4 regions of the Pseudoalteromonas sp. SG44-1 genome follow, and region 3 is predicted to be linked to each of the others. Evidence: predicted binding sites of a transcription regulator. Region 3 holds the regulator's gene; each other region holds the start of a gene.
What was found. The regulator sigma-54, encoded in region 3, starts transcription at its own class of promoters, with help from an activator protein. The targets are predictions, from matches to a motif close to GTTGGCACGNNNNTNGNNT.
Positions count from the first base shown of each region.

Region 1: the regulator sigma-54 is predicted to act here: its motif matches at 3,392-3,410, upstream of H5187_RS05870 (diacylglycerol kinase family protein).
Region 2: the regulator sigma-54 is predicted to act here: its motif matches at 3,206-3,224, upstream of H5187_RS06745 (flagellar hook-length control protein FliK).
Region 4: the regulator sigma-54 is predicted to act here: its motif matches at 1,685-1,703, upstream of flgB (flagellar basal body rod protein FlgB).

Region 1 is NZ_JACJEW010000008.1:104,888-110,414, forward strand. It holds gene H5187_RS05850 (DUF4331 domain-containing protein) at 1-408, opposite strand, end outside; gene H5187_RS05855 (anti-sigma factor domain-containing protein) at 583-1,272, opposite strand; gene H5187_RS05860 (sigma-70 family RNA polymerase sigma factor) at 1,269-1,808, opposite strand; gene H5187_RS05865 (branched-chain amino acid aminotransferase) at 2,172-3,173, shown strand; gene H5187_RS05870 (diacylglycerol kinase family protein) at 3,448-5,073, shown strand; gene H5187_RS05875 (VF530 family DNA-binding protein) at 5,116-5,382, opposite strand; gene H5187_RS05880 (DUF1496 domain-containing protein) at 5,448-5,527, opposite strand, start outside.
Region 2 is NZ_JACJEW010000010.1:51,629-57,155, forward strand. It holds gene fliG (flagellar motor switch protein FliG) at 1-543, shown strand, start outside; gene fliH (flagellar assembly protein FliH) at 547-1,365, shown strand; gene fliI (flagellar protein export ATPase FliI) at 1,384-2,718, shown strand; gene fliJ (flagellar export protein FliJ) at 2,718-3,164, shown strand; gene H5187_RS06745 (flagellar hook-length control protein FliK) at 3,294-5,527, shown strand, end outside.
Region 3 is NZ_JACJEW010000051.1:9,844-15,370, reverse strand. It holds gene H5187_RS18515 (KpsF/GutQ family sugar-phosphate isomerase) at 1-361, shown strand, start outside; gene kdsC (3-deoxy-manno-octulosonate-8-phosphatase KdsC) at 361-912, shown strand; gene lptC (LPS export ABC transporter periplasmic protein LptC) at 909-1,463, shown strand; gene lptA (lipopolysaccharide transport periplasmic protein LptA) at 1,453-1,986, shown strand; gene lptB (LPS export ABC transporter ATP-binding protein) at 1,983-2,708, shown strand; gene H5187_RS18490 (RNA polymerase factor sigma-54) at 2,775-4,271, shown strand; gene hpf (ribosome hibernation promoting factor) at 4,300-4,587, shown strand; gene ptsN (PTS IIA-like nitrogen regulatory protein PtsN) at 4,592-5,044, shown strand; gene rapZ (RNase adapter RapZ) at 5,065-5,527, shown strand, end outside.
Region 4 is NZ_JACJEW010000078.1:5,992-11,518, reverse strand. It holds gene flgE (flagellar hook protein FlgE) at 1-43, opposite strand, end outside; gene H5187_RS21250 (flagellar hook assembly protein FlgD) at 100-792, opposite strand; gene flgC (flagellar basal body rod protein FlgC) at 807-1,238, opposite strand; gene flgB (flagellar basal body rod protein FlgB) at 1,241-1,651, opposite strand; gene H5187_RS21235 (protein-glutamate O-methyltransferase CheR) at 1,851-2,681, opposite strand; gene H5187_RS21230 (chemotaxis protein) at 2,702-3,634, opposite strand; gene flgA (flagellar basal body P-ring formation chaperone FlgA) at 3,776-4,483, shown strand; gene flgM (flagellar biosynthesis anti-sigma factor FlgM) at 4,562-4,876, shown strand; gene flgN (flagellar protein FlgN) at 4,869-5,300, shown strand; gene H5187_RS21210 (Ig-like domain-containing protein) at 5,423-5,527, opposite strand, start outside.

The DNA.
Region 1 (5,527 bases), on a different contig from region 3:
AACATTTTTGAGTGGTACAGCAACAGTACGTTGGTTGCCTTCAGGGCCAACGGTTAATGCAACACCTTGATTGTCATTAGGCAGCATACTTTTGAAGTTAAAGGCGAAGCTAATATCTTCAATCGCATCGCCATCGTTATCAATATGGATGCTGTAGGTTGCATCAGGATCCATGGCAAAATAGTTAGGTCCGCCATAGCCATCTTGCAATGGAATATAGTTTGCAATCAGGGTGACATAATCACCACGGCCTTGTTCATAACTGTTAAATGCATAAAAATCTGTTGAATCTAAAGTCGGGAAGCGACTGATATTTGGAGCTTCACGGTGACTTGACGCCTCTGATGGGACGCTTACTAAGGTACTACATACTACAACTGCTAATATTGAGGGAGTTAAAGCTTTCATGACTTTGTCCTTTAGTTTTAGATAGTGGTCACTACTAATACGCAAAGCAATTACCATTGGATGCAATAAAAAGTAAAAAATATTAATGAAATGTATATTTAAAATTACCTCGTTGAATTTAATGGAATAAAAAACCAGCTTTTGCTGGCTTTTTATTGCGTGTTGTTGGTTTACTTACAGTAAAATTAACTCAGTTGTGTAAAGTACTTCGGTGGGAGAGCCTGTTGGTGAGCCTCCAATAGGTTCTAAACTTATGGCAAGTAATGCGATATCTTGCGCGTTGAAACGTGAGTCTTTTAATAGCGATTTAACGCCATCTTTTGGTAAAAGGCCCAACGAAATAGGTGCATCTTGACCTTTTAATATCATCCACAGTTCATAATCCTTATCAGTTCTGGCGGTCAATTTGTCGCTGGCTTTTATTGATAAACCTTGTTCGTTGATATCGATAAACCATAATGGTTTTTCGCTGGCATCTTTAAACAGCGCAATTTGCTGAGTGTTTTGCCCGACAGGCGTTTGTGGCTGCCAAATAATCAAAGCTAATACGATACTTGCTGCGGTAGCAATTAACGACCACGCTTGCCAAATACTTGTTTTAGGTTGAATAACATTGTTTGGTACCACTGCTTGCTGTGGGTCAATACGCTGTGAAATTGCTTCCCAAACGTGGCTATCTGGCGGCACAGATTTGATTGAGCTGGCTAAATTATTTAAATGTTGCTCCCACATCCAGGTTGCTTCTCGAACACGATTTGATGAGAGCATTAAACGTTGAAAGCGTTTACGAGCAGAGCCTTTTAAGGTCCCTAACACGTATTCAGCCGCCAACATATCGATGAGTTTTTGATTGTCATAATTCATAACGTTAAGCACCTTTGCAACTGTTGCAGGCCGCGTCTGATCCAGCTTTTTACTGTGCCAAGCGGAGTATCAATATGATCAACTAACTCACTGTGAGTCAAGCCTTTGTAGTAGGCTAAGTGGATCGCTTGTTTTTGCTGTTCATCTAGTTGCTCTATACAATCAACGAGTTTACTTTTATCTTCGTAATCAATAGCTAAAGGTGAGTCAGTTAAATCATCTGAGATTGCAGAGTCGTCATCTAAGGATTGCTCTTTACGCACTTTGTGATAGCGCAAAGAGTCTAAGCTACGATAACGAACAATGCTGATCATCCAGCTGATCACTGTGCCTTTGGTTACTTGATAATCAGATGCATTGTGCCAAATTTTCACAAATGCATCTTGCAGCGCTTCTTCGGCATGAGCACGATTGCTTAACATTTTTAAGCTGATCGCAAACAGCTTTGCGCTTGTGGCATTATACAATTTAGCAAATGCCTGTTTATTGCCCTGCGCGGTTGCACTTAGTAGAGGTAATAATTCGTCGGTTTCCATAGAGTTCCTATTATTATTGTCAGTTAGTAAACGTATGATGATGTAAAATGGATGCAAAAAACCAACTAAATGATGGGTGCTTATCATTATTTTCATGCTTTTCCACCAGTTAGCCTAGCAGTAAAATACGGCTTATCAAGTTGCGGCGATCAGTTTTATATCTGAGACTGCAGTCCTACATTCATCGTTTAGAGAGCTGGAAATGACGCCGCAAAGCAGAATAATAGGACCTACCAAAGTTAAATACTGACGAAATTGCAAAAAATCCTGTTACTTCCAATAAATGCCTTGTTTTAGTTATGGTTAAACAGTGCATGAATGTCATACAATGGGGTAAAAGTAGACCACATAAGAGAGATTAAAATGGCCGCATTCGGTACCGTATTTATGCCGCAGATGATTCAAGCACGTTTTACTGATAACGCTTGGAGCGAAAGCTCTGTTGTTCCGTCAGATAAAATTGAACTTCATGCTGGTGCACATGTTCTTCACTATTCAAGTACATGTTTTGAGGGGTTAAAAGCATTTCGCCATGAAGACGGCTCAGTCTATATTTTCCGCATGGACGCTAACATTGCCCGCATGAAACAAAGCTCGCATTTATTAAGCTTACCTGAAGTTGATGGAGCCAAGCTTGAAAAAATGATCATTGATATTGTCCGCCAGTATGCTGATGAAACGCCGTTACCACCGGGCTCTATGTATATTCGTCCAACTCATATCGGTACTGAAGCTGCCATTGGTAAAGCGGCTGTGCCGTCATTAAGTTCATTATTGTATGTGCTATTATCACCTGTGGGTGATTACTTTGCTGGTGGCGCGACTGCGCTGCGAGTATTACTAGAAGAAGATGGTATGCGCTGTGCCCCGCACATGGGTATGATCAAAAGTGGTGGTAACTACGCTAGTGCATTAGCACCCATTACGGCAGCACGCTTGCAACATCAAGCCGACCAAATTCTATTCTGCCCAGGCGGTGATGTACAAGAAACTGGTGCCGCAAACTTTATTTTAATTGATGGTAATGAAATTATTACTAAAGCGCTAGATAGCACCTTTTTACATGGCGTGACGCGCAGCAGTATTTTAACCATAGCTAAAGATTTAGGTATGACAGTATCCGAGCGCAATTTTACAGTCACTGAATTACTTGAGCGTGCTGCAAAACCGGGTACTGAAGCTGCTTTATCTGGCACTGCTGCGGTATTAACCCCAGTGGGTACTTTTATTCATAATGATAAAGAATACAAAGTGGGCAGTGGTGAAGCAGGGCCAACGACAATGCGTTTGCGCCAAGCCCTTAACGATATTCAATGGGGTAAAGCACCAGACACCCATGGCTGGTTAACCAAAATCGACGTGTAAAGTTAAACGATATGTTTTTATAAAAAGCCTAGGTTATTTATAACCTAGGCTTTTTTATGGTCTAAATTATTTAATAATCTATACTTTCAACTGTGTAAGTTAGCTGCAAAGGTGTGTAAAAATAACGTATGTAAACACAGGAAGTATCACTAAACTAATCAGTTGATATCTTAATGCTATGAAATATATATGAATATTTATTTCTGTGAAATTTTATTAGTGGCGCATAGATTGCATTTCTGTTTGGGTATAACTAACGACAAAAGGAGCGTTTATGTGGGCCGCAATAAGTTACTTATTACTGGCAATTGTATTTATCATTATGGGGTGGCAGGTTAGTCCTAGCTATTTTTCGCTGCTATTCTATTGGACGGCTTTATCTCTATTACTGGTAAGCGGTGCCTATTTTTTTAATATTGCAAAAATTTTTCGTAAACGAGAAAACGGTGTTATCCCGTTTTACATTCGTTGGGCTTTCATACCTTTTTTATTGGGGGCACAAGTTTATAACGCGTGGAGCCGAAAGCACGATAAAGTACCGCCATTACAACAAATTAACGAACACTTATTTTTAGCCTGTCGCTTATTCCCTTCAGATATAGATACTTTAAAAGATAACGGTATTACCGCGATTTTAGATGTAACCTGTGAATTTGATGGACTTGAATGGTCATCAACACAAGAAAACATAAACTATTTAAATATCCCAGTGCTTGATCATCGAGTCCCAACACGTTCGCAGCTTAATCAAGCGATTAACTGGATTGCCCATCATATTAAAGATAATCGTCGTGTGGTGGTGCATTGTGCGTTGGGTCGTGGTCGTTCAGTGTTTGTGATGGCGGCTTATTTACTCAGTCAAAATAAGGAGGCTGATGTACATCAAGTGCTTGCGCAAATAAAAGAAACACGCGAAACCGCTAATTTAAATAAACACCAACTGCGTCAACTAGTTAAACGCCATAAAAAGGGTGAGTTATTAATCAAAAATAAAGCGGTATTAATTGCTAATCCAGTTTCCGGCACTAAGTTATGGCAGCAAAAAGAGCATTTAATTGTTGCGCGTTTATCTGCTTATTATAACTTAAAAGTGATGATCACATCAGTCGAGCAAAATGGGATTGTGTTGGCCAAACAAGCGATAGCTGATAAACCAGATATGATCATCGCCTGCGGCGGCGATGGCACAGTGGCAGAAGTGGCAAGTGTTTTGGTAAACACAGACTGTAAATTAGGTATTATCCCATTTGGCACGGCCAATGCTCTAGCACATGTGTTAATGGGAATTAAGTCAAAGTTGATCCCTGTGGAAGTAGCATGTGATTTGATTATTGAAGGGCAAACCAAGCAAATGGATACAGCATATTGCAATGGTGAGTTGATGTTGTTGTTAGCAGGGATTGGCTTTGAACAACACATGATTGAAAAAGCCGATCGGGATACTAAAAATGAGCTTGGTCAGTTCGCATATTTACAGGGCTTCTGGCAAGCTTTGGGTGAACAAAAAGCCCAAGATTTCACCGTACAGCTAGATGATAACGAGCCGCAGCAAATACATACCAATAGTTTAATTGTCGCTAATGCTGCACCTTTTACTACTTTACTAGCGCAAGGTGGGGGACAGCCAGATCATTACGATGGCTTGCTCGATGTTAATTGGCTCACTCCAAACCAAGACGCATCAGCCAATGTATTAAGTATTGCTGAGCTGGTATTTAGCAGTATTACCCAAGCACATTTTGCGATTAATTCACATCATACCAATGCGCGCCGCGTTGCAATATCGGCGACTCAGGAAATAAAATATGTACTTGATGGTGAAGTTAAAAGTGCTGATAAATTGATCATTGAAATTACTCCGCAATCACTGGCGGTGATCTGTGCAGAGCAGGTCGAGTAACTGAACTTGTTGCGCGTTATAAGCTATAACGCGCAATGGCTGTTACTTCTTTTTAATACTAGGCCACACAAAACCGCTGTTTTGCGGTTGTGCATCGACACAGTTATCGAGGTATAACTGCTCGACCTTGGTACGCGCCCAAGGTGTTTTACGTAAAAATTTAAGGCTCGATTTTACACTTGGGTCAGATTTAAAACAGCGAATATCAACATGCTCACCCATTGCTTTCCAGCCAAGTGTTTGCTCGAGTTTTACTACTATTTGTTCGAGTGTAATGCCATGTAACGGGTTGTTTGCTTGCTGATTCATAAGTCACTATTGCTTGATAAAAGTCGCTGCTATTGTAACGTAACTGTGCGTTGATACCAATTCTATTAATTAACGCGAATTGTTTTAGGGGCGGTTGGGTAAATAATTTCATTTTGCTCGTTGAGCATTAACCAATTTAACGCGC
Region 2 (5,527 bases), on a different contig from region 3:
CGCTTAGATTTAACCATGCGTATCGCCAACCTTGAAGAAGTACAACCTGCGGCTTTACAAGAATTGAACGAGATCATGGAAAAACAATTTGCCGGACAAGCTGGTGCGCAAGCTGCGAAAATGGGCGGTTTGAAAGCGGCGGCTGATATTATGAACTACCTCGATACCAATATTGAAGGTCAGTTGATGGATTCAATCCGCGAGCATGACGAAGAGATGTCACAACAAATCCAAGATTTAATGTTCGTATTTGAAAACTTAATGGATGTTGATGATCGTGGTATTCAAGCTATCTTGCGAGAAGTCCAACAAGATGTACTGATGAAAGCCATCAAAGGTACAGATGATGCATTGAAAGAGAAAATCCTCGGCAATATGTCAAAACGGGCTGCAGAGATGCTTGCTGATGATTTAGAAGCAATGGCACCTGTGCGGATCAGCGAAGTTGAAGCCGCGCAAAAAGAGATCTTATCTACGGCACGTCGTCTCGCTGATTCAGGTGAAATTATGCTTGGTGGTGGTGGTGGTGAGGAGTTCTTGTAAACCATGAGCAAACCTACTCAATATCAAGGTCGTCCTTTACGAGCCAGTGAAGCAGTTGATGAATTATTAGAAAACTGGCCAATTCCAGATGTTACGCAAGACACTCGAAAATTCGATGGTCGTTCAACGGCGTTTGGTACACCGCTGGCCGATTTATATCGTAAAGAGCTTGAAGAAAGTGAACAAGCACTAGAGCCCGAAGAGCCTGAGCTGCCTTCGTTAACGATGGCTGAGCTGGAACGAATTCGTCAAGATGCCTACGAAGAAGGCTTAAAACAAGGCCACGAGCAGGGTTATATTGATGGTTTTGAAAAAGGCGTAGGTGAGGGAAAAGAAGCCGGTTATAAAGAAGGCATTGAGCTTGGTAAAACACAAGGTCAAGAAGAAGTAAAACCACTGATTGAAGAACAGCTAACGGGTCTAAAAGCATTGTTGGATAGTTTGTCAGCGCCATTAGCTAAAGTCGATGATGACGCCGAAAAGCAACTTGTACAGTTAACCGTAATGCTAACCGAAGCGTTAGTTTATCAAGAAATTAAAACCTCCCCTGAAATTATTTTGCAAAGTTTAAAGCAGTGTATCGATGCGTTAGCCAATGAGCAGCAAAGTGTGCGTATTCATTTACACCCTGAAGACATTGAACTGGTTAAAAATAGTTATGGTGAAGCTGCACTAGCTGAAAACCATTGGCAGTTAGTTGCAGAGCCGACTTTAGATCGCGGTGGTTGCCAAGTAAAAACACCACAATCATCTATTGATATGACTATAAAAACCCGCGTCAAAGAAACGTTGGATAGTTTTTTGCATAGTAGTGGTATCTAACGCTATTTTTGGTTTGCAATGAGTTCTCAACCACGCCCATTAAGTGAACGTTTACAACAGTATCAAAAACATATTCATAGTCCAACGCCTGCTGTTGCGGGAATTTTAACCCGTGTTGTAGGGTTAACATTAGAGGCGAAAGGATTACGCGCGCCAGTTGGCAGCCAATGTAAAATTGAAACCATGCATGGTTTTGTTGATGCTGAAATTGTTGGTTTTAATGACCAGACGCTTTACTTGATGCCAAATGACCATATTTCTGGTGTACTACCTGGTGCGCGAGTTATCCCACAAGTAAATGATACCGGACTGCCTGTTGGTATGTGTTTACTTGGTCGTGTTGTTGATGGCTTAGGGCGTCCGTTGGATGGGCTTGGAGCTATTAAAGCAGAGCATTACTTAAAATTTGCACAAAATTCCATTAACCCATTATCTCGACGACCAATTACGCAGCCGATGGATGTTGGCGTACGCGCTATTAATTCAGTGATAACTGTTGGCCAAGGCCAGCGCATGGGGCTATTTGCAGGCTCAGGCGTGGGTAAGTCGGTATTACTGGGTATGATGACCCGAGGCTCAGAAGCGGATGTAATAGTTGTTGGTTTAGTGGGGGAGCGTGGCCGCGAAGTAAAAGAATTTATCGAAGAAATACTCGGTGTGGAAGGGCGTAAACGTTCTGTCGTAGTTGCCGCGCCCGCTGATGCATCACCATTAATGCGATTAAAAGGCTGTGAAAGTGCGGTAACTATCGCGGAGTACTTTCGCGATCAAGGTTTAAATGTTTTATTGCTACTGGATTCTGTAACGCGTTATGCCATGGCGCAGCGCGAAATAGCGCTTGCGGTTGGTGAACCACCAGCGACTAAAGGTTATCCGCCTTCAGTGTTTGCAAAGCTACCCGCGCTGGTGGAACGTGCTGGTAATGGCGGCGAAGGGCAAGGCTCTATCACAGCGTTTTTTACTGTACTGAGTGAAGGGGATGATATGCAAGATCCGATTGCTGATGCGGCGCGAGCCATTTTAGACGGTCATATCGTGTTATCCAGAGAGCTCGCTGACAGTGGTCATTATCCTGCTATTGATATAGAAAAATCGATTTCACGGGTGATGCCACAAGTTGTCTCAGAAGCACATATGCAACAAGCGCGAGTGTTAAAACAAGTGTATTCAATGTTCCAGCAAAATAAAGATATGATTACTTTAGGTGCTTATCAAAAAGGCACCGACCAAATGCTTGATCAGGCCATTAATATGATGCCAAGAGTGAATGCATTTTTACAACAAGGCATGAAGGATGTGATCAGCTATGACGATGGCCTACAAGGGCTTGCGCAATTATTAGGACAAGCATAATGGCAACCAATAAGCTCAGTTTATTGCTGAAAATAGAAAATGATAAAGAAGAAGCTTTACGGATAAATTATTTACAAGCGCAGCAAAACTTGCAAGGCAATCAACAAAAATTGCAAGGCTTGAATAACTTTCGCTTAGAATATACTCAGCAATTACATGTAAAAGGAAAGTCCGGTTTAAGTAGCGCCGGGTTTAGTCAATATCATGCTTTCATTGCCAAAATCGAAGAAGCCATTCGTCAACAAGCGAATACAGTTAGTACTGCTAAACAAGTTGTCTCACAACGCCAAAGTTTATGGCTGAAACAGCAGATTAAGGCTAAAGCGGTTGCTAAGTTAATAGAAAAACAGCAACTTAAAGCGAATGTGATCGCACAAAAAAATGAACAAAAAATGCTTGATGAATTTTCCGCAAATCAATTTTACCAAAGACGTCGCGTTTTATAGCCTATTGCCCAAAATAGGGTTATTTATTAATTCAAATCAGCTTAGGCATATTATTTGCTTGTTTAATGTAATAAGTATTTATTCTGGCAAACTGCGGCGGCAAATTGCCACTTTTAATCTAGGTGAATTATGGCTATTAGTGATCTTTCAGTGTTTATCTCAACTGAGCAGGATGTTCAGTTAAATAAAAAAGACAGTGCCAAAGGTGGTGCAGCAGCAGATAAAGAAAGCACTGATAGTGACTTTTTTAGCCAATTACAAAGTGCCAATAATGCTGCGGAAACATCTATAAAGGTTAATTCAACGGGTGCTGAGGCACGTTCAGCAGAAGCCGTAATTGTTGCTGAAAAAGCACAAGAAACGTCTGCTGACAACAGTGATGAAAATGCGATGTCTGGTGATGCAATGCTTGCGCAAATAACGGCGGCTAATAACATGGACACTCGGGTAAATAATACGCCAACTGTCGAAAATTCCTCATTACTTTCAAAGTTGGGGAAATACAGCGAGGAAAAAATAGACCCTACGCTTGTTAAAGTCACTGGAGCCCGTCCAATTGATGATGTTACGCCTATTATTGATACAGAGACTCCTGCTACTGATGATCCGATTGCACAATTAGTCGATAAACAGCTAAAACCATCGTTACTTACAGAAAAAAAGGTGCTGGCAGAGGCAATTGATAAACAACTTCAGCTAAAGGGGAACACTCCGCCTGATGATGCAGTTACTCCTATTATTGATGATATTCAAGTCGCAAAAGAGACATCGCAAAATAAAGCGATGGCAATGCAGCCAACAATCCAACAAGCAGTTGCGACTACAACTACGTTAAAAAGCGGGCAAGTTGACAATGACGCAGCTCAAATAATTGCTGCTGGAAATACAAGCCAAGGTAAACCACAAGACAGTGAAGTATTAGCTAAAGGTTCCGACGCTATGCTTGCTCAGCAAGGAAAACCTCAACAGAGCGCAGCACTAAGTGCAGATGCAGCAGTTACTAACGTTACTGCTAACGCTAAACAAGCAATCAAAAGTGCCACTGAAGTAGCAATGGACGCTGAAGCGGTTAAAGGTGTTGCTTCAAGCTCTCAAACTGATGTATCAGAAAAAGCAGCTGAACAGTCAAAGCGTAATAATAGTGCTGTATTAGAGCAAATCAGCAAGGTATTACTTAACTCAACGACAACTGTGCAAAAAAATGAAAATCCACTGTTGGCGAGCTTAACACCGGAGCAGCAAAAACAGCTGCAAACTCAGGTTGATGTCATTCGTCAGCAAGATCCATCACCGGCTAACATAACTGACTTAAAAAAAATGCTGGCTGAATTTGTAGCGCTTAATAGTAAAGAAGCTGCAAAACCTACCACTGCAGTTGCGACAATTAACACCGCAGAGCTAACTCAACTAAGTAAAGATATTTCGCTGTTAAGCCCTATGCAAAAACAGGCATTAAGCCAGCAATTACGAAATTTTGTGAGCAATGAGCAGCCCAAAGGGGCTTTATTAACTCAGATCAATAAGGCGATTACTGAATTAGCCCAGCCAGAGAGTACTGAAAAAAGGACTGAGTCAAAAGCTCAATTGACGGTTCAGTCAATGGCAGATAATTTAGCAAGCACTACAACTACCAATAGCAGCACCGCTAAATCAGATACAAATAAAGTATCTGCGCCACAATATGCACTTATAAAGGCTGCAAGCAAAGAGCAAGAAGTGAAACTGGCAGTACAAGATAATGTTCTAAAAAGCGAGCAATTTGCTGAAAATATTAAAGCAGAGCAAAGCCCTGTGCGCGACAACACATTGGCACGTGTAAATCAATTGTTTGGCCAGCTCACCGGATTAACCACTGCAGTTACAACAGCCACGGCTGTAGAAGGGAGTGAGCAAAGTTATCAACAAGCTTTGGCTGATATGCAAGTAATGCATGCTCAGCAAGCGAGTCCTACATCACAGACAAGACAAATAAATATTGATCCAACTGCGTTACAAGCGTTGAATATCATGAAAAGTGATGCTGCCAAGTTACTGCAAGAACGAGTGAGTGCATTGTTAAGCATTAATAATAAAGAAGCTGAAATACGTCTTGATCCGCCAGAAATGGGCAGTATGCAAATTCGTATTCGTAGCGATGCAGAACAAGCTCACATTAACTTTGTGGTGCAAAATCAGCAAGCCAAAGAAGCCCTTGAGCAATCAATGCCGAGATTACGGGAAATGTTAGCGCAGCAGGGAATTGAACTGGGTGAAAGCAGTATCCAGCAGGGGAATAGTCAAAGTGATACTGGTGGTGACGGACAACAAAATGGTCGTGGTCAACAGGCAAATCAGCAACAAAATGAAGAGGAAACTGCATTAAC
Region 3 (5,527 bases):
GCACAGTGGCCCAGCAACGCCTATGATCAATGATAAGCAATGTATCAAAGATGCATTAATCGAAATGTCGGCAAAAGGCTTAGGTATGACAGCTATTGTTGATGACACAGGGCAACTTGCAGGGCTTTTTACTGATGGTGATTTACGGCGAATTTTAGAGCAACGAATAGATATTCACAGTACTTTGATAAGCACTGTCATGACCCGCTCTTGCACTACTGCAACTGCTGATATGCTTGCCGCCGAGGCACTCAATATCATGGAGAATAAGCGTATCAATGGCTTAATTGTAGTTGATGATAAACACCACCCTATTGGTGCTCTTAATATGCAAGATTTGCTCAAAGCAGGAGTTTTATAATGCAGTTTGCTGACTTATATCAGCCACTTTCAGATGATGCTCGCGAGCGAGCACAAAAAATCAAACTCCTGATCTGTGATATCGATGGGGTGTTTTCAGATGGTCGTATTTATCTTGGTAACCAAGGTGAAGAACTCAAAGCGTTTAATACTAAAGATGGCTTTGGTATCAAAGCACTGATCAATAGCGGTTTTGAAGTTGCCGTGATCACCGGTCGTCATTCACAGATAGTTCAGCAACGGATGACTAGCCTGACAGTACCGCATATTTACCAAGGCCAAGAAAACAAGTTGCAAGCTTATCAACAGCTCAAGGATAAATTGCAGTTAAGCGATGAACAAATCGCTTACATAGGCGATGACGGACCTGACTTGCCGGTAATGGAATTGGTTGGTTTTGCGGTGGCAGTAAATGATGCGCATCCACTAATCAAACGCATTTCACATTATACAACCATGCTACCTGGTGGCTTTGGGGCGGTGCGTGAACTCACTGATTTATTAATGCTCGAAAATGGTAAATCATTAACCAGCGAAGGCACGAGCTCATGAATAGTGCGCGTTTAATATTATGCGTATTATTTGTCGGCTGCATGGTATGGCTGTGGTATCCGTATTTTTATCAAAGTACCGCCATAAAACAACACCAAGAAGATATAATAGCAAAACCTGATTATACTGCGGTGGCATTAAAACAAACCGCATTTGATGAACAAGGTAAAATTAGCCACAAAGTAACAGCTGCAAAAATGGAACTCTACCAACAGTTAGGGTTCACTTACTTTGAACAACCTATTTTTACACTCTATAATCAACAGCAGACGTGGCAAATTAATGCCGATGAAGCCACCTTATATGAAAATCATCAATTAATTTTAGAAGGTAATGTGGTTGCTAAAAACCTGACCAATAATGCCATGATTGAACATATAAACGCAGATAATATTCAGGTTGATATTGAACTACAAACCATGAGTTCAGAACAACCAGTTGAATTAATCGGACCAAATTTAAAAATCACTGGGCGCGGTCTCCATGCCGACTTAAAAGCCGAAGTGGTAGAACTAATTAACCATACGCGAACCATATATTATGACCAATAAATTTGCTCACTTGCTTGTTATACCAAGCTTATTCATTGCTTTTGCAAGCTTTGCTGAAAATACGACACCACCTGCAGATCAAGTCTCTATCAGTGCTGACACGCAGCTTGCCCAACTGAAAGACAATATCGGTATTTTTGAAAAAAATGTTGAAATCATTCATGGTAACCGCCGTATCAAAGCGGATCGACTTGAAGTCCATAAGCGCGAAGATTTAGGCGATAACAAACAACTACTTGTCGCAACTGGCAGTCCGGCTTACTTTGAAGAAAAACAAACTGATGGCACAGTAATGAGTGCCAGTGCTGATGAAGTCCGTTACGATGTCGCTAAGCGCTATTTAACCTTGGTTGGCAATGCACAAGTCACTCAGGCAGGTCAAAAAATCAATGCCAAAAGCATTACCTATGATATGGACCAGCAACTGATCAGTGCTGAAAAAGGCGCAAGCTCAAGCGATCGTGTGCACACCATTTTGGTACCAGTAGACAGTAAAAAAGACAAATCTAAAGGGCAGCCATGAGTACATTAAAAGCTGAATTTCTAGCAAAAAGCTATAAAGGTCGCCAAGTTGTAAAAAGCGTGGGTTTAGAAGTTAGCGCAGGCAGCATTGTTGGCTTATTGGGTCCTAATGGCGCTGGTAAAACCACCACCTTTTATATGATTGTGGGTTTAGTTCCAAGCGACAAAGGTAAAATCAGTATTGATGATAATGACATCACCTTACTGCCAATGCACAGTCGCGCACGGTTAGGGATTGGCTACCTGCCACAAGAATCATCCATCTTCCGTAAATTAACTGTTTATCAAAACCTGATGGCTATTTTAGAAACTCGTAAAGAGCTGAATAAACAAGCCAGAGAAGAAGCGCTCGACAGCTTACTTGATGAGTTTAGCATTCAACATATCCGCGACAGCCAAGGTATGGCATTATCTGGCGGTGAACGTCGTCGAGTTGAAATTGCACGCGCTTTAGCCGCAAACCCAAAATTTATCTTACTTGATGAGCCTTTTGCTGGCGTTGATCCTATTTCAGTGTTAGATATAAAGAAGATTATTGAACACCTTAAAAACCGTGGTATTGGCGTGCTTATTACCGACCACAATGTACGAGAAACCCTTGATGTTTGTGAAAAAGCCTACATAGTTTCTCATGGGGAGTTAATTGCATCAGGTACCCCTGAGCATGTACTCGCCGACCAAACAGTCCGCGATGTTTACCTGGGCGAGCAATTTAGGCTATAAAGCCACGCTCGGCTAAGTATCTGCTAGACTTAACGATGATAACAATAAAAGGATTGTTAGAGATACATGAGGCAATCACTCCAGCTGCGCATGGGCCAGCAACTTACAATGACACCACAGCTGCAACAAGCAATTCGCTTATTGCAACTCAGTACATTGGATCTCCAGCAAGAAATTCAAGAAGCGCTCGACAGCAATCCATTGTTAGAGCTAGAAGAACATGAATATTCAGACGACACGGCTGGTAAAAACGAACAAAAACAAGATAACGATGACTTAACCGTTAGCGCATCAGCAGACGACAAGCCAAGCGAATATGAACAAGAAAGTAGCGAAGCATTAAGTAAAGAGACCTTAAGTGACGAAATGGCTATGGACGTCACCTGGGACGAATACATGAGTGCTGCGCCAAATACGTCATCTGGGCCAATGCCTGAAGATGAGTCAATTTATCAAGGTGCCTCAACTGAAACCTTGCACGAATATCTAATGTGGCAATTACAACTCACACCTTTTAGTCCAACCGATGAAGCCATTGCCATTGCGATTGTTGAAGCCGTTGACGATTCAGGTATTTTAACCTTGAGCTGCGAAGACATCGCAGAAAGCTTAAATCAAGGTAATAACGAAGAAGAAATCGAACTCGACGAAGTGCAAGCAGTGTTAAAACGCATTCAGTTGTTTGACCCTGTTGGTATTGCTGCGCGCAGCCTACAAGAATGTTTATGTATTCAATTAAATCAATTTGATCCTGCAACTCCTTGGATTAGCGAGACAAAAATGATTTTAACTGATCATATCGATTTATTAGCTAGTCGTGACTATCGCACTTTGATGAAAAAGACTAAGCTTAAAGAAGATGAACTAAAAGAAGTAATGACACTGATCCACAGCCTTAACCCAAAGCCTGCGGATACCATAGTACGCGAAGAATCAGAGTATGTTATTCCTGACGTTTCGGTGAAAAAAATTAAAGGTCGCTGGGTGGTTGAACTCAATCCAGACAGCATGCCAAAAATTAGAGTGAACAGCCAATATGCGGCGATGTCACGCTCTGTAAAATCAAGCACTGACAGCCAATTTATACGCTCGCATTTGCAAGAAGCTAAATGGTTTATTAAAAGCCTAGAAAGTCGTAACGAGACGTTACTCAAAGTAACCAACTGCATTGTTAAACAGCAGCAAGGATTCTTTGAGCATGGCCCTGAGGCCATGCGCCCTATGGTACTAAACGACGTTGCCGAAATGGTTGAGATGCACGAATCAACAATTTCTCGTGTAACCACCCAAAAATACATGCATACCCCTCGTGGTATATTTGAGTTAAAATATTTTTTCTCGAGCCATGTAAGTACTGAGAACGGCGGCGAATGCTCATCGACAGCCATTCGAGCATTGATCAGAAAATTGATCAGTGCAGAAAACTCAGCGAAACCATTGAGTGATAGTAAAATTGCAGATATATTGGCAGAGCAAGGTATCAAAGTAGCTAGACGGACTATTGCAAAATACCGCGAGTCACTGGCTATTCCACCGTCAAATCAACGTAAAAGTTTGATTTAAGGCGTAAAATCACAAGAGGAAAATGCTTATGCAACTAAATTTAACTGGTCGTCATGTAGAAATTACTGATTCATTAAGAGACTATGTAAACAATAAGTTTGCCAAGCTTGAAAGGCATTTTGATCATATCAATAATGTCCATGTCATTCTTGATGTAGAAAAGCTAAGCCAAAAAGCAGAAGCCACATTACATGTCAGTGGCGCTGAATTATTTGCCTCAACTGAGCACCAAGACATGTATGCAGCCATTGACGGACTAATCGACAAACTTGACCGTCAGGTAATTAAACACAAAGAGAAGCACGCTCGACACTAACACTATGAAATTAAGCTCACTTATTTGCCAGGACTGCAGTAAAGCTGCGGTCCTTTTTAATAGCAAAAAACGGATCATTGAATTTATCAGCCAATTGGCTCATGAACAACTTCCTCAGCTATCACAACAAGAAATCCTCAACGCACTACTGTCGAGAGAAAAACTAGGTAGTACGGGTATTGGTCGTGGTATTGCTATTCCTCATGGCCGTATGAGTGGTGTTGAAAACCCGCTAGCAATAATTATAGTGAGTGAATCACCGATTGATTTTGATGCGATAGATAATCGCCCAGTTGATATATTTGTAGCTCTCATCGTGCCAGATGGTGATAGCCAACTTCATTTGAAGACGTTAGCCACAATTGCTGATAAACTCAACGACAAAGATTTTTGTAAACAACTACGTAGCGCAAAAACAGACCAAGATTTGTATCACGTAATTGCTGCGCAATCGTAGCCAAATGAAGGAGAATTTACATGGAGTTAATCATCATCAGTGGGCGTTCTGGCTCAGGTAAATCTGTTGCTCTGCGTGTAGTAGAAGATCTTGGCTATTATTGTGTAGATAATATTCCGGTAAACTTATTACCTTCATTAGTGCGCAGTGTCTCTGATAATTATGACAAAATTGCCGTCAGTATTGATGTCCGTAATTTACCGAAAGAGCAGGAAGAATTTAACGATATTCTTGAATACTTGCCTGGTTTTGCAAATCCGACGCTATTTTATTTAGACAGTGATGATCAAACCCTGATCAAACGTTTTTCTGAAACTCGCCGCTTACACCCATTATCTTTGGACTCTTTGCCACTGGATTTAGCTATCAAGCAAGAAAAAGTATTACTTGATGTATTAACTACTCGCGCTGACTTTATACTTGATACCACTGATCTGAGTGTCCACCAGCTTGCAGAGTCAATCCGTGAAAAGATTTTAGGGA
Region 4 (5,527 bases), on a different contig from region 3:
TTTGTGCGGCAGCAATGCCAGTTAATGCAATATTAAAACTCATAATTCACCTCTAACCTATAAAATTTAGCCAATAGGCTAAAAAATAAATAAAATTTATCACGCAATTTCTGCGACATCAGACAGCTTAACTGCCCCTTCTTTAGTGTTAATAATAATACCGTTAGCGCCATTAATATTGACGCTATCAATATTTTTATAAGAGGCCATGGGTAAACTAGTAAATTCTTCGCCCATGCTGCCCTCTGCTTTGATATTGTATTCTCCTGGCGGAAGGCTCTCACCGGCTTCATTTTTTCCATCCCAGTTAAAACGTAAGCCACCAGCAGGTTTATCACCTAACTCAATTACTCTCACTAGTTGTCCGGAAGCATCTGTAATACTGAGCCTTAAATCTTTAACGGGACTTTCAACAGCAATCATGCCCGAGACATCACCACTGCTGTTAAGATCTAATGTATCTGATTCAACTAAAGCTTTTTTGCCTACCAGAGTTGATGCTTGCAACGCTGAATTAGAGGTCATTGAAGCAGCCAAAGACTCAAACTTTGAATTTAAATTTGAGATACCTTCTGCCATGGTAAAGTTCGTCATTTGTGCAATCATTTGGTCGTTGTCCGCAGGTTTACTGGGATCTTGAAACGACAGTTGCTGCGTTAATAATGAAAAGAAATCCTCTTGCGTTAATGCATCACTTTTCTTTTCACCAGTCTTTTCGTCAGCCTCTTGTTTACTCGGCCAACGAAGCGAATCTATATAGCTTGATGATGCAGTATTTATGTCGTTACTCATAATCTAACCCTCAATTACCGCTGCCCAAGCAACAGTGTTTTACTTAACATTTGCTTCGCTGCATCAGCAACTTGCACATTGGTTTGATAAGAGCGTGAGGCGGAAATCATATTAGCCATTTCTTCAACGACATTAACGTTAGGTTTGTAGATATAACCATTTTCATCCGCACTGGGGTGATTTGGGTTATATTCAATTTGCAGTGGTTTATTACTCTCTACAATGCCTAGTACTTTAACGCCAACAGACGATCCCTGCGTATTACCAGTTGATTCTGATGCTTTCATCAGTTCAGCTGCAAAAACAGGGTGACGCGCCCGGTAAGTTTTGTCTTGGCTTGAGCTAATGCTATTGGCATTGGAAATATTACTTGCGGTGGTGTTCAAACGCACATTTTGCGCACTCATACCACTACCTGAAATATCAAAAACGTTATATAAACTCATGCTTAGGCTCCTTGACTACCGAGGGCTTTTTTAAGGCCTTTAATTTTACTACTCATAAATTGCAGGCTTGCCTGATACTCTAATGAGTTCTTTGTATACAAGTTTCGTTCCACTTGTATATCAACCGAGTTACCATCACCTGTATCTGCTTGATTTGGCGAACGAAACATTTCACTATTACCGATATAACGACTACCACCTGCAATGTGATTCGGGTTAGTTGTTACCATGTTATTGCCGCCTTGCTGGTGGCTTTTTGCCGCTTTCAATGCTGAGGCAAAGTCGATATCCTTCGCTTTATAGCCCGGCGTATCAGCATTAGCGATATTGGTTGCTAATAACTCAGCACGTTGCGAACGGATCAACATTGCATGAGGATGAACCCCAAATGCTTTATCAAAACTGATAGCCATAACCATCTCCAAAAAATTGACTTAAGATGATTAATGCAAAAGGTGAGCCAACTAGGTTAGTGTTTTATGATGTGTTTAATTTTTGATTTAAAAAGAAAAACGATGTGGAGGCACATCGTTTTATCGTATTCTAGATTCGGCTTTACTACCGATGAGACTTGAGTTACTTGCGTTTTAGCGCGTTATTTACGCTGGTAAGTTATTTCTTTTGATAAATAATACCAGGATTACAGCGTACCATATCAAACTCGTTACTTAACCCTGACATAGACTCTGAAGCACCTAAAAATAAATACCCCTTAGGGTTAAGTGCTTGAGCAAACTGAGCAATAATTTTGGCTTTCACCTCAGGTGCAAAATAAATCAGCACATTACGGCAAAAAATAATATCAAATTTGCCCATTAGTGCGTATGAATCTAATAAATTAAGGTGTCGAAAACTCACTAATTTTTTTATTGAGTCGTTAACTTGCGCCATCCCATTGCCGCTATCTTTGAAGAACTTCTTCCTGCGCTCTACCGACAGCCCTCTAGCTAAAGCAAGAGAGTCATATTCTGCATGTTTACACATATCTAACATAGTATTAGAAATATCGGTGCCGATGATCTGCGCGCCCATTTTTAATACACCCGGCTGCTTAGCTTGAAACTCAGCGACCGACATGGCAATAGAATATGGCTCTTGTCCTGAGGAACTTGCCGCTGACCAAATTTTCAACGGTCGACGCAACTCTTTATGCTCTGGGAATAACTTACTTTGTAATAGTTCAAACGGGTATTGATCCCGAAACCATAAAGTTTCATTGGTCGTCATAGCATCAACAACTGCGGCACGTAACTGCCGCTCATGCGGACTCAGTGTTTTACTGACCAATTGTGACAATGACTCAACATTGAAACGAACCATTAGCGGAGCAAGCCTGCTTTTGACTAAATAAAGCTTATTATCACCCAAAACAATGCCACATTGTTGCTCTAAAAAAGAACGAAACTGATCGTACTCACTTTGTTGTAAATGCTTATTTTCCAAAGTAACACCGCCTTTTCAAATTAGTCACAATGAACCCATTTTTTCACTGCTGTAGCTAACTCATCCGGATTGAACTTAGCAATAAAGTCATCAGCCCCCACTTTTTCAATCATCGCTTGATTGAACACACCACTGAGTGATGTATGCAGAATAACATGTAATGGGGCTAACTTTGGATCTGCTTTTATTTCAGCCGTGAGGGTATAACCGTCCATTTCTGGCATTTCAACATCAGAGATCAATAAACCAACTCGCTCGGTAATATCATGCTTACAGTCAAGTGCAGCAATTTCCCGGAGGCGAATTAATGCTTCTTTCCCGTTTTTAGCAAGCTCAGTCTGCACGCCTAACGGCTCTAGAGCACGTTTGACTTGATTACGAGCAACGGCAGAGTCATCGGCAATAAATACGATGCGCTCACCTAAGTCTTTTTGAATTTCACCATCATTAGCTATTGCTGCACTGACTTCAGTATTTACCGGGCAAATTTCATTTAATATTTTTTCTACATCAAGAATTTCGACTAACTCATTTTCAATTTCTGTCACTGCTGTTAAATACGAATATCTGCCAGCCCCAGACGGTGGCGGCATTATTTTTTCCCAATTCATATTTACAATTCGCTCAACGCCGCCAACCAAAAAACCTTGTACGGAGCGGTTATATTCAGCAATGATAATAAAACTATCTTTAATATTCTCGATCGCAGGGCCACCTACAGCCATTGATAAATCAATAACAGAAATAGTTTGCCCACGTATATGTGCGACACCTCTTACATAGGCATTCGACTTCGGCATGTTTGTTAAAGGAGGGCATTGCAGTACTTCTCTCACTTTAAACACATTAATACCAAAGCGCTGCCGCCCTCTTAGCTTGAATAATAATAATTCAAGACGGTTTTGCCCAACCAATTGAGTACGTTGGTTAACTGAGTCTAAAATGCCTGCCATTTCAATCTCCTGAAGAAAGCGAATAAGAACGGAACAATAATTGCTTTCTTTCTGTAAAGCTACATAACTACACGGGAGCGTCTGTTTATTGACGCTAAATATTTATACCCTGTTTTCAACCATAAGCATAGTCGAAACATTATGAGTTTGTTAAAAAAAAGCCGAAGATACAGTGTTTTTTATTTTCTTGCTAGCTTATGCCTAGTTACTCCACTGTATGCACAAACATATAGCAAAGAACAATTGCAAGAACTTGCTGTATCCCATGTCTATGATCAATTAGACCCTAATACCGCCGATGATAAGGAACTCAATGCTCTAACATTGGATAGTCGGATACCTGATCGTGGCTGCAACAGCGACCTTGCATTTAATATTCCTACTGAGCCGCCATTTAATCGCCAAATAACCGTACAAATAAAATGTGATGACCTCAATGGTTGGAGTCAATATGTTCATGTACGTATGATTGAACTCACCCCTGTGATTATAGCCACTGAAAATTTAAGTCGCGGGGAGGTTATTGAAGCTCATCATTTACGTTTGATTATGAAACCAAAACATTTCGTAAGAGCGCAGTATTTACAAAATCAAGAGCTGCTGATTGGTAGCCGCAGCAAACGTAATATCCGCAGTGGTTACCCTGTTGCATTAAATCAAATCTGTATGGTCTGCAAAGGCGATAATGTCACTATTTTTGCAATAATTCGAGGATTGAAAATAAAAACTTCCGGTTTAGCCCTAGAAGATGGTACTTTAGGAGAGCAGGTAAAGGTTAAAAATGCAAAGTCAGGGAAAGTTTTAAATGCCCGCGTTGATGGTGTTGAGTCTGTGCAGGTAATTATTTAAATTTTCGTATTTGTGCTAAAGTTTCTAACATGGTTGCCGATAACAAGGCATGTGTTGGATAATGTATAGGTTAAAATCATGGTAAGCCAAGTAAATAAAGGTCAGCAACAGGCTAATGTGTTGACCAATGCTAAACAGCAAAAAATTGATTTACAAAATAATAATGCTAATACTGCGCAAGCAACTACGCCAAAAGCGACTGCTGACTCAGTAAGCTTAACGCCACAAGCGCAACAATTAAAATCTTTGCAAGATAAAGCACAGCAATCTTCTGGTTTTGATAGCAACAAAGTGGCTGAGCTAAAAAAAGCAATTACTGAAGGTAAATATCAAATCGATGCTGAAAAGCTAGCTAAAAATATCGCTGCATTTGAGTTTGATGTGTATGGCTGATCACACCAGTTTGATCAGTTCTAAACTTGTTATGCAGCTAAATTGCTTAACATCCCTTGCTGATATCTTAGAAGATGAATTAACCGCTATAGCCTCCCGTCGTGGCGAGGGCCTTAAAGATATCGCGAAACAAAAACTTACCTTTTTAAGTCAAATTCAAACGTTAGATAAAGAACTCAAAGCCTTATTTGCAGGTAATGACGTTGAATCTGACGAAGTAACAAGCTTAACGAGTGATGTGCATAAGCTATTAGAGTCATGTAAAAAGAAGAATGACGTTAATGCTCATGCAGCCCACCATGCACAATTAACAGTAAAACAATTGAAAGACATTTTGATTGGTGTGCCAACCTCTACAACATATGACCAAGATGGTAGTGTTGTTCATGGTAACAGTAAGATCGTCCATAACTTAAAAGCATAATTTGACTCCTACTTTTAGTTTTACAAAATTCCCTTTATTATTTTTCTTTCCCTATTTAAAATTATCTCGAAAGTGATTAAGCGCGGGACAACCCGCGCCTTATATCTTTTGCTTAACAATAATTAACTATCAATTTGATTATTGCCGCTTTCGATTAATTTCTTAATCATTTCCTCTGATTGATTTTGCACATCAAGAGCAGGCTCCGCAGTAGCTTTCTGCTGTGC